One region of the Fusicatenibacter sp. genome, then DNA from elsewhere that is predicted to be linked to it. Evidence: riboswitches for the same ligand, from Rfam matches in the RefSeq annotation. Region 1 holds a riboswitch; the other holds the start of a gene.
The links. Region 1 has a riboswitch for cobalamin ahead of ACY2VW_RS05485 (hypothetical protein). Riboswitches for the same ligand answer to the same signal wherever they lie in the genome.
Positions count from the first base shown of each region.

Region 2: linked by a shared signal. The riboswitch ahead of ACY2VW_RS01300 (sirohydrochlorin cobaltochelatase) and the one ahead of ACY2VW_RS05485 (hypothetical protein) in region 1 are both predicted to bind cobalamin.

Region 1 is NZ_CDRRUH010000016.1:5,505-10,502, forward strand. It holds gene ACY2VW_RS05480 (DUF885 domain-containing protein) at 1-1,660, opposite strand, end outside; cobalamin riboswitch at 1,780-1,993, shown strand; gene ACY2VW_RS05485 (hypothetical protein) at 2,001-2,213, shown strand; gene ACY2VW_RS05490 (hypothetical protein) at 2,273-4,998, shown strand, end outside.
Region 2 is NZ_CDRRUH010000002.1:112,654-117,651, forward strand. It holds gene ACY2VW_RS01285 (TrmH family RNA methyltransferase) at 1-192, opposite strand, end outside; gene ACY2VW_RS01290 (DUF2798 domain-containing protein) at 517-975, shown strand; gene ACY2VW_RS01295 (hypothetical protein) at 1,104-1,724, opposite strand; gene ACY2VW_RS01300 (sirohydrochlorin cobaltochelatase) at 1,836-3,140, opposite strand; cobalamin riboswitch at 3,435-3,628, opposite strand; gene ACY2VW_RS01305 (amino acid ABC transporter ATP-binding/permease protein) at 3,692-4,998, opposite strand, start outside.

The DNA.
Region 1 (4,998 bases):
AGAGGAGCTGCGAAAACGAGAGCGATCCGACACAGTATTTCAGATAGTTCGCCGGTGTCTCGAGAATATACTGATATAAAGAGGCAGCAGCCGACGCATCCGTGATGCCGAACTGCGCCAGAAAGGCTGACGCATCCGGGAGGAGCCATCCCTGGCTGTGGATGCCGAGATCCAGCAGCGAGCAGAGGGTAAGATGCACTGAGCGGTTCAGATACCAGAGACGGCAGAGCGCCTGCGTGTTCGCATCGAGATTACGTGCGGCGTAGCGGCAGGCATACGATTCAACGTAGGTTGCCCATCCTTCCACATAACCCGACGGCGCGTAGAGATGGCGGATCAGAAGCGGGTCGGAGCGCGAGAACGAGACGGTCTGGTACAGATGGCCGGGAAAGCCCTCGTGGGCAAGTGTGGAATACAGCTCGATGCCGGTCATCTCATCCGCGGGATTCAGGTAAATGGAGTTGGGTGAATTGACATCGGCGGGCGGTGTGAGATAAAAGGCGGGGCTTAAAAAATCCTTGAGGGAGTCATCCACGGTCTTTACTTCATATGAAATATCCGAAAGAACGGGAAAATCCTCGGAAATAGCATTTTGGAGATCGGCAAGCATTTCCTCCGGCGTGGAGAACGGCAGCACGAGCGCCTGCCCGGAGAGGGAGAGCGACGGATTCTGATCGAGAATGATCTGCATTTCGGCACACTGGTCCGCAAGCTGCTGCGTTAAAAGGCGGGTCAGCTCCTCCGGTGAAGCGTCAACACCGACGCGGCTGCGGAGAAGATACGCATAGTAGGAAAGTCCGCCTTCCTGCCGGGAAAGACCGCCGGCGTTCTGCGTTCCTTTGCCGCGGAGTGAAGAAAGCGCATCGGAAAGAGAGCGGTAGGCGGGAAAAACACAGGAGGTAAGGAGTTTTTCATGCGTCTGCAGACAGAGATTCCTTTCCGCCGCAGAAAACAGTGAAGACGCCAGCAGTTTATTCTGAAAAACGGTGTGGAGCAGATGGCTTTCCGGTGTATCCGCGTCGGCGAGAAAAGCACTGCACTGGCGGATAATGCCATCGACCGCAAGGTCATTCTGAAACACGCCCTGCCGGGATTTTTCCTGCTCAAGTGCGATGAGGTCGGAGAAATAGCGCGGGAGGTCCTGCAGAAGATGGAGGTAGTCGGCGACATCCTGCTGTGTGCGGAACGGGTACTCCGCGAGCAGAATGGGAAGCTGTGCCTGAATTCCGAGCGACGGACCGAGCGGTTCCGCAAGAAGGCTGGTGCTGCCCGGCATTTTCTCACAGTCCAGCTCGTAGAGCAGAAGATCGAGCGTAATCTGATTTTCCCGGGAGAGGCGGTTTCGATGAAAGGATGTGAGCGTCGTTTCCACACTCTGCAGCACGGCATCATACGAGGTGCGGTCAGGGATAGAAACCGTGCCGAACGAGGCGGTGCCGGGGGCAATTCCGCGGGAAGCCGGATCGGCGAGGGTATAGTGGAGCGTGATGGCAGAAGAGGTTACCTCGGAGTGGAACCGTTCCTCCACATACGCGGAAAACCGGCGGTTCTCACCAGGGGAAAAGAACGGGGAAAAATACCAGAACAGCAGGGCGAAAAGAAGTCCGCCGCACAGAAGCAGAGGGAACAGGATGCGGCGGTGCAGAGAAGCTGGTTTCATAGAATAGGCTCCGGTGCGGACAGTTATCATAAAGTATGTAAAAAATGCTGATTTTATGCGCTTTTTCCGTGGTCTTTCATTTGACTTTCCAAAACGGCTTTGCTATAATCAGAAACGAACGAAATAAGGGACTTTTCAGTGCTGAGCGGATTTGAAAAGATTAAAAACAGAATCCGCGAAGGTAAAAGGAAATCAGGTGGAAATCCTGAGCGATCCGGTCACTGTAAGCAGGGAGTGTTAGCTGCAGAAATGCCATTGTGCGGAATGCATGAGAAGGCGCGGCTGCCGTGAAGATCTGCGAGTCAGGAAACCTGCTGGAAAGGTTAGTGAATCGCTTCCGATGAAAGCATATATTCATGGAAAGATGTACGAAGTAAAATCGGACATCTGCTTTTTTGTCGCCATGCGTCCGAAAGAGAGCTCCGGTGGAGAAACTCTTTTGCAGAAAAAGCAGATGTCTGTTTGTCTTTTCGCAGAAAAAATGTGTCCTCAAAAACAAGATTACTTGCAGGGAGACATCATTGACGGGGACAGGCACCGCCCAGCTGCCTGAAAAAGTCAGACGGAATCCGGAGCAGATGCACGAAGGATATCCGAAGAAAAGGAGAAGTTATGAAAGGAAATTCAAGCAAATTTCTGGCACTGCTGCTGTCGGCGTCCATGATCATGAGCCCGACTGCCAGCGTATTAGCAGATACGCAGGAAAAAGCAGCACAGACAGAAAGCAGCGCAGCCGCAGAGGAAGCGCCGCAGAGCGAAGAAACAGCAGAGACGGCAGAACCGGAAACAACACCGGCAGAAACCGAGAGCAGTGAAAGCACTGCAGAGACTCCGGCAGAAGAGCCGACAGAAACACCGGCCGCGCCTGCAGAGGATCAGACACCGGCAGGATCTGACGAGACCGGGACACCATCCGCAGATGAGGATGCTTCGGAAGATACTGCAGAGGACACTGCAAAAGACGGTGAAGAGACTGCCGATACCACAGAAAAAGAGCCGGAAGCAGCAGATGAGACTTCCCAGGATGCTGAAAAAGAAACACCGGCAAAAGAAGAAACCAAAGATGCTGTAAAAGAGAATACCAGTCCGGCGGCAGAACAGCCGAAAACGGAAGTAAAAGAAACGACCAAAAATGAGGCATCCAATACAGCCGAGAAGAAAGAAACAAAAGCAGCGGAAGAAGCAAAACCGGCAGATGGTGAGTATGAGACTTCTGCAGAAGCAACCGGAAGCATGTTCAGTGTGATTTCTTCCAGACTCATCGTAAAAGATGGAAAACTGAAAGCATCCATTCTGCTGAGTGGAACCGGCTATGATTACCTGTATATGGGAACAGCAGCAGAAGCTGCTGCAGCAGATGAAAAGAGCTGGATTGCTCCGACAGGAAGCGAAACCTATACGGATACGAAGACCGGTGCAGAAAAGACCGGATATCGTTTTGAAATTCCAGTGGAAGAGCTTGACAAACAGATGGATGTTGCCGTCCGCTCAGCCAAGAAAAAAACATGGGCTGATAAAACTGTTACGATCCACAGCACCGATGCAATCCCGACGGTAACACCGGAACCAACCGAGACTCCAAGCGAAAATCCCGGTGAGGATTCCTCGAATAAGCCAGCCAGTGTAGAAGCACCGGTTACCAAAGAGGACGGCAGCGTATTCAAAATGTTCGTCATCTCCGAGGCAACAATGATCAACAAGGGCGATAAACTCGTTCTTACACTGAAAACAAACAACGTATCATTTGATAAACTGTATCTTGGAAAGAACGATGACCTTGCAAAAACACCGGCTATCCAGGGAATGCAGGAAGCAAACGGCGGTTATTCCTTTGCATTTGAAGTAGATGCGGACAAAGCCGGCACAACCGTTCCGATCGTTCTTGGAAAGCCAGATGGAACCTGGTACACCAAACAGCAGCTTTATCTTGCAGTTCCGGGTAAAACACCGGAAGTAACTCCGACACCGGAGCCGACCGAGACTCCGGTCCCGACTGCAGCCCCGACTCCGATTGAGACTCCGGCTCCAACCGCAACTCCAACTCCGGAACCGGCGAAAGTAGAAAACGGTATCTACGGCGGAACCGCGGAGACCGGCGCAGCTATGTTCAAAGTAGTCGGCGTAGAGCTGACCGTAAAAGACGGCGACATGAAAGCACGCATCACGTTAAGTGGTGTTGCCTACGATTATCTGTACATGGGAACACCGGAAGAGGCAGCTGCCGCAGACAAGAGTGCATGGATTGCAGGCGTCGGCACCGTTGATTACACAACAGCAGACGGCGAGACGAAAACAGGAATGCAGTATGATATTCCGGTAGCAGCACTCGATCAGGCACTTGTTGTTTCTTCCCATTCTGCAAAACAGGATAAATGGTATGCAAGAACCATTACCATCGCATCTTCCAGCCTGAAAAAGACCGCAGATCTTCCGGCAGATGAGACCAATAAAGTAGCAGATGGTATTTACAGTGCAGAGGCAACAACTAATGCAGCAATGTTCAAGGTAGTCGGCGTAAAACTGACCGCGAAAAACGGAAAAATGACAGCAGTTATCACCTTAAGCGGAAGCGGCTATGATTATCTGTATATGGGAACCAGAAAAGATGCGGCAGCAGAGAGCGGCGCATGGATCGCTTCCACCGGAAAAGTGGACTACACCTTAGACGGTGAAACCAAAACCGGAATGCAGTTTGAAATCCCGGTAGAGGCACTGGATCAGGAACTTGCTGTAGCAGCTCATGCAGTAAAGAGCGGCAAATGGTACGACAGAGCCATCACGATTGCATCTTCCAGCCTGAAAAAGACCGGAGACCTTCCGTCGGATGACAACAAGGGCGATACTCCGAAACCAACCCTCGTTCCGACCAAGACCCCAACCGTATCTCCATCTGAGACACCGGTTGTAAAACCGACCAGCACCCCGACTCCGGCACCGACCCAGAAACCGGCCGATACCAAACCGGAGCAGGAATCCAAATATGAGTCTGATTTAAGTGGCGGCACATCCAAAGTAGACAGTGCAACCACACTGGCAGACGGCGTTTACACCCCAGACGGCTTTTCCTTCTCGGGCGGTACCGGAAAGGTAAGCATCTCCTGCAGCAAGATCACCGTAACAAACGGACAGGCGTATGCAACCATCGCTTTTAGCAGTCCGTATTACGGATATGTAAAAGCAAACGGAAACAAATATATGGCAAATGTCAGCGGCGGAAGCAGCATCTTCACCATTCCGGTTGAGCTGAATAAGAACAATACCATCATCGGTATGACCACCAGAATGTCCGTTGCCCATGAGATTTCCTACAACATCTTCATCTCCCTGGCAGCAGCAAA
Region 2 (4,998 bases), on a different contig from region 1:
CTCTGCGCTTCCGGCAAGGAATGAAACCGGTTCATAACCGGCATCCAGTGCGCGCTCGATGACACGCGGACTCTCTGCGAGAAAGAGGCCTGGCTGCGGCTCATAATAGTGTAATAACTGCGGTTCCGAAAGGCGCGCATACACGTCGAGTTCCGGCGCCGCAAAGTTTTCGATTTTTCTGATCTCTGACATAGTATTACTTTCCTTTTTATCCTGATTTTCGTCTGTTCTTCTATTGTAACAACCCTGCTCCCATTCCGCAATCCATTCTTTTCCCACCTCGTTCACCCGTGCTGTCAAATTTTCTTATTTATCTGTCTTTTTGAAAAATTTTTAATTTTCTCTTGCCAAACGCCGCCCGGGCATGTATAATAATCAACGGTTCAAAATTACAAATTGCAGAAAAGATTGGTATCAGATTGGAAACGGCACAAGTGCATTGCTTGGTTAACGAACAACACATGTGTCTTTTTTGCGCCCATTTTTCAAAAAACGCAAAGAAAAGGAGAACAATCGATGCCAAAAACAAAATTTCAAAACGTTGTATTCACCCTCATGATGTCCTTTCTGATGGTCTACGCCATGATCTGTTATAACATTTCCATGAACATCGGCGGAATGACGAATCAGGTCTTTCTGATGGCCTTCCACGAAATGATGATCATGTGGCCGGCCGCTTTTATCCTCGAATTTTTCCTCGTGGACAATCTGGCTCACAAACTGGCCTTTTGCATGGTAACACCGCAGGACCGTCCGATCGTGATCACACTGGCCATTTCCATTATGATTATTATCATTATGTGCCCGATTATGAGTTTTATTGCAACGCTTCTGTTTAAAAATGCCGGAAAGGAATTTATCGCTGTCTGGTTCCAGACCACCTTCTTAAACTTCCCGGTTGCTTTCTTCTGGCAGCTCATGTACTGCGGACCATTCATTCGTTTTCTGTTCCGCAGAATGTTTCCGGAAAAATAAATAGGATAATAAAAAATAAGATATCCACAAAGGCGGACCTCTTTTTCCCTTACTTTCCACAATTTCTGTGGATAGAGGGTGCAAAGAAGTCCGCCTTTTGTGGATATCTTTTTTCTTTTCCCTTAAGATTACTCCTGCGGTACCGGATTGGTAACACTTACTACGTGATCATACCATTTTCCTTTTGTTCCGATCAGCGCAACCTGAAAGTCCTCGTCGATGGCCGGTACTGGGATATCGAAGCCGTATACTTCCTCTGTTGTACCATCGGAATACGTTACCTCGTCTGTGGTCGGCTCCAGAAGTTCTGCTCCATCTTCCTGTGCCTCTGCTGCAATTCCTACAAACAGATTAACAATATGAGTAGATGCCAGGCTCACATGAATCGTCATTTTACCGTCTTTTACAGTCAGAACACCTTTTCCATCCTTTGCCTCGTTGACATGGAACATATTGCTGTCTGTCTTAAACTCTGCTGTATAAACACCGTCTGCCAGCTCTGCCTCGCCGTTCTCGTCCGCTGTCGATTCTGCGGAAGTGCTCTCAGCAGAGGAAGAGGATGTCGATGTGCTGCTCTCCGCCTCGGTCTGGGACTCGTCCTGTACGGATGAGGAAGATGCCGATACGGAAGATGTGGATACTGCCGATGCAGAAGAAGATGATGACGATGCATCATTTCCGCCGCATGCGCCGAGCATCGATACGGTCAGTGCTGCTCCAAGAAAAAGAACTGCTAACTTTTTTCTCATAATAAAATTCCTCCTGATATAACCTTTAAAATCCGGCAGCACACTGAGTCTCTTCAGCCGTACTGCCGGATCTTATTTTACTCTATTTTATGTACAGAATACAACCCCTAATTATTCAGCATCGTCCTGAACGCCGTTGCCGTCCATAGCTGCCTGGGTGTGCTGTACATACAGCTGCTCGATGGCGTCGATTCTTCCAAGACCTTCAATCTGAGTGTCGATCTCATCGAATGCACCAGATGCCTCAAACTGGCTCTTCCAGGAATCGTCATCATCGCCTGCCATATCGTTGTTCGCATGGTCACCGGCAACAACCATCAGCGGGCGAAGAACAACTTTCTTGTATCCAGCTGCTTTTACTGCCTCGATCACGTTCTCACAGGAAGTCTCTTCCGGCTCACCCTCAACCGTTCCGATGAAGACATTCTTGTATCCAAGCTCATTCATCTGTGTCTGCATCTGGCTGTAGCTTATTTTTGCAGTGTGGGAAGTACCATGTCCCATGAATACGAATGCAGTGCCGTCTGCTTCTGCTGCATCCAGGCTGTCATAGGAAGAGCTCTCTACTGCCTGTGCAGTGATTGCTTCTGCAACTGCCTTTTTGTCATCGTTGATAACAGTAGCGTCGTCTCCAACCTCGCCAAGCAGCGGCTCTGCGATCGTTACGGACTCGAATTTATCTTTGTAGTTATCAACAGCTTCTTTCAGCTCATCGTACTCAGCACCGTGCATCAGATGAGTCGGCTGTATGATCAGATTCTTAACACCATTGTTTACGGCTCTCTCGAGTGCCTGATCCATGTTGTCGATCTTCTCGTCATCACGGGCCTGTACATGGTTGATGATGATCTGTGCGGTGAATGCACGTCTTACGGACCAGTCCGGATATGCGGTCTGCAGAGCTTTCTCGATTCCTCCGATATCCTCAGCACGGCTGTCGTTGAAGGAAGTACCAAAGCTTACAACCAGAAGCTCGTTCTCGCCGATTTCGTCTCCGTTTAACGGATCATCCTTGGAAGCATCTCCAGTATCTCTTCCGAAGTAATCCGGATCTGCGTTCTCGCCTTCTACGAGTTCTTTCTGTGCGTCGGTCAGGGCATCCCATGCCTCTTTTGCTGCTGCACACTGCTCATCGGTGTTCTCATTTCTTTCCTGTACATAGATTGCATCAATCAGATCTGCCACTTTATCTGCTGCCTCCTGGTCTGCGTCTGCGGATACCTCTTCAGATGCAGAAGATGCGCTTACGCTGCTGCTTGCTGCTGTGGTGTCTTTCTCAGATGCGGAAGATGCACTTACGCTGCTTGTTGCTGTGCTGCCTGCGCTGCTGCTGGATGTGTTGCTGCTTCCGCATGCGCCGAGCATAGATGTTACCATAGCTGCTGAAATTAAAGCGACTACAAGTTTCTTTTTCATTTTTGTTTTCCTCCCATTTGCTGGTATCTTTGCAACAACCAATATCGGGGACGTTTTACATTTCAAACTATGAGAAACACGCTCCGCGAGTTTCTCAAGTTATCGCGGCAGTCGCTAAGGTCTCGTGCAAGCACGGACTTTGGCTCGTTGCCCGCGTAAACAGAAAGAAGCCCTTTCGTTTTTCAACGAGGGGCTTCCAGTATTTTCATCACAAAGAAAACCATTTCACCCGCTGTGGGGCAAATGTCCGCTTTCCTGTTTTGTACTGCCAGTTCCTCGTGGCACGAACGTAACGTTCCTGTACTGCGAAAGGCAGGTCTCCCGGCTCATTGCTTCAGGATTTGACTCCAGCGCATCGGTCTCCTTCCCGGTTTCCCAGTGGATCATTCCTCTGCTTGCAAAATACGGTGACGAGTTCGTGCAGGATTCACACCTGCTTCCCTTTTCACCGGACACGTATGTCCGACACCTTACACATCGATATTTAATTGTCTTTTCTTTAACGACTGTTAGTGTAGCACATCGTCTTTTCTCTGTCAAGTGCTGTAAAATCAGGAAATCCGGCCATTTTCCATTTCATATACCACATCCGCGACGTTCATCGTGGACACTCTGTGCGATACGAGCACAATGGTTTTCTCTTCTGCAGATTCTTTCAGGGATTTCAGAATAATTCCTTCATTTAAGGAATCAAGATTCGATGTCGGCTCGTCCAGCAGGATCATGGATGCGTCATGCAGAAACGCCCGCGCAATGCCGATCCGCTGTTTTTCTCCGCCGGACAGGGTATCGCCGAGTTCTCCGACTTCTGTGTCGTAGCCGTTTGGCAGTGTCATGATGAAATCATGGATGGACGCCTTCTTCGCTGCCTCCATAATTTCTTCCCGCGCCGCGCCGGACTTTGCAATGGCGATGTTGTTCGCAATTGAATCGTGGAACAGGTGTGTCTCCTGCGTCACGTAGCTTTCCATATCGCGCAGATGCTTTGTCGGGATTTTGCGGACATCGGCTCCGTCCACGGAAACGCGCCCCGTCTGGACATCCCAGAAGCGCATCAGAAGTTTTAAGATCGTCGATTTTCCGGAACCGCTCGCGCCGTGGATACCGGTGATTTTTCCCGGTTCCAGTTTCAGCGAATACTGATCCAGAATGATCTCGTCCTCGTATGCAAACGTTACATCCTGTGCCTCAGCTCCCGCAAATGCATGATCATCCGATGCTACATCTCCCGGAATTTCTTCCACCAGCGGCGCTTCCTCGAGAAGGGAAAGCACGCGCTCGCCGCTTGCCAGCGTCTGATTCAGGTTATTCGACAGGCTGGACAGCGCCACGACCGGGCCGAAGGACCCCATCATCGCGATTGTGCAGGTCAGGACTCCCTCAAATCCAATCTCACCTTTCGTGTAGAGATAAATCGTCAGCGCCAGCATGCCGAACGATGCCAGAAGAATCACCATGTTGGTGACCGACCGCTGGGAGCCTTCCATGCGGCTTAAGTTTTCCTGCACAGAAGCCAGTTCTTTTGACCGCTCCGACATCTGCTCTTTCCGCTTTTCGCCCTGTCCGTACTGGATCGTCTCATCAAGGCCGCGCAGGGAATCCAGCACGAAACTGTTCAGCTCGCCAAAGCCGGTCCGGAACTCCATTCCTTTCTGGCTTCCGCGCTTTCCGTTCCACATCGGGGTCACAACGCCGACCGTCAGATACGCCGCAAGTGCAAGCAGCCCTGCCAGAACATGGTATCTTCCAATGAAGCATACCATAATCAGAGAAGTTAATGCTGCAATCGCAATCGGGGAAATCGTATGGGCATAGAACACTTCCAGCAGCTCAATATCTGTTGTGATAATCGAAATCA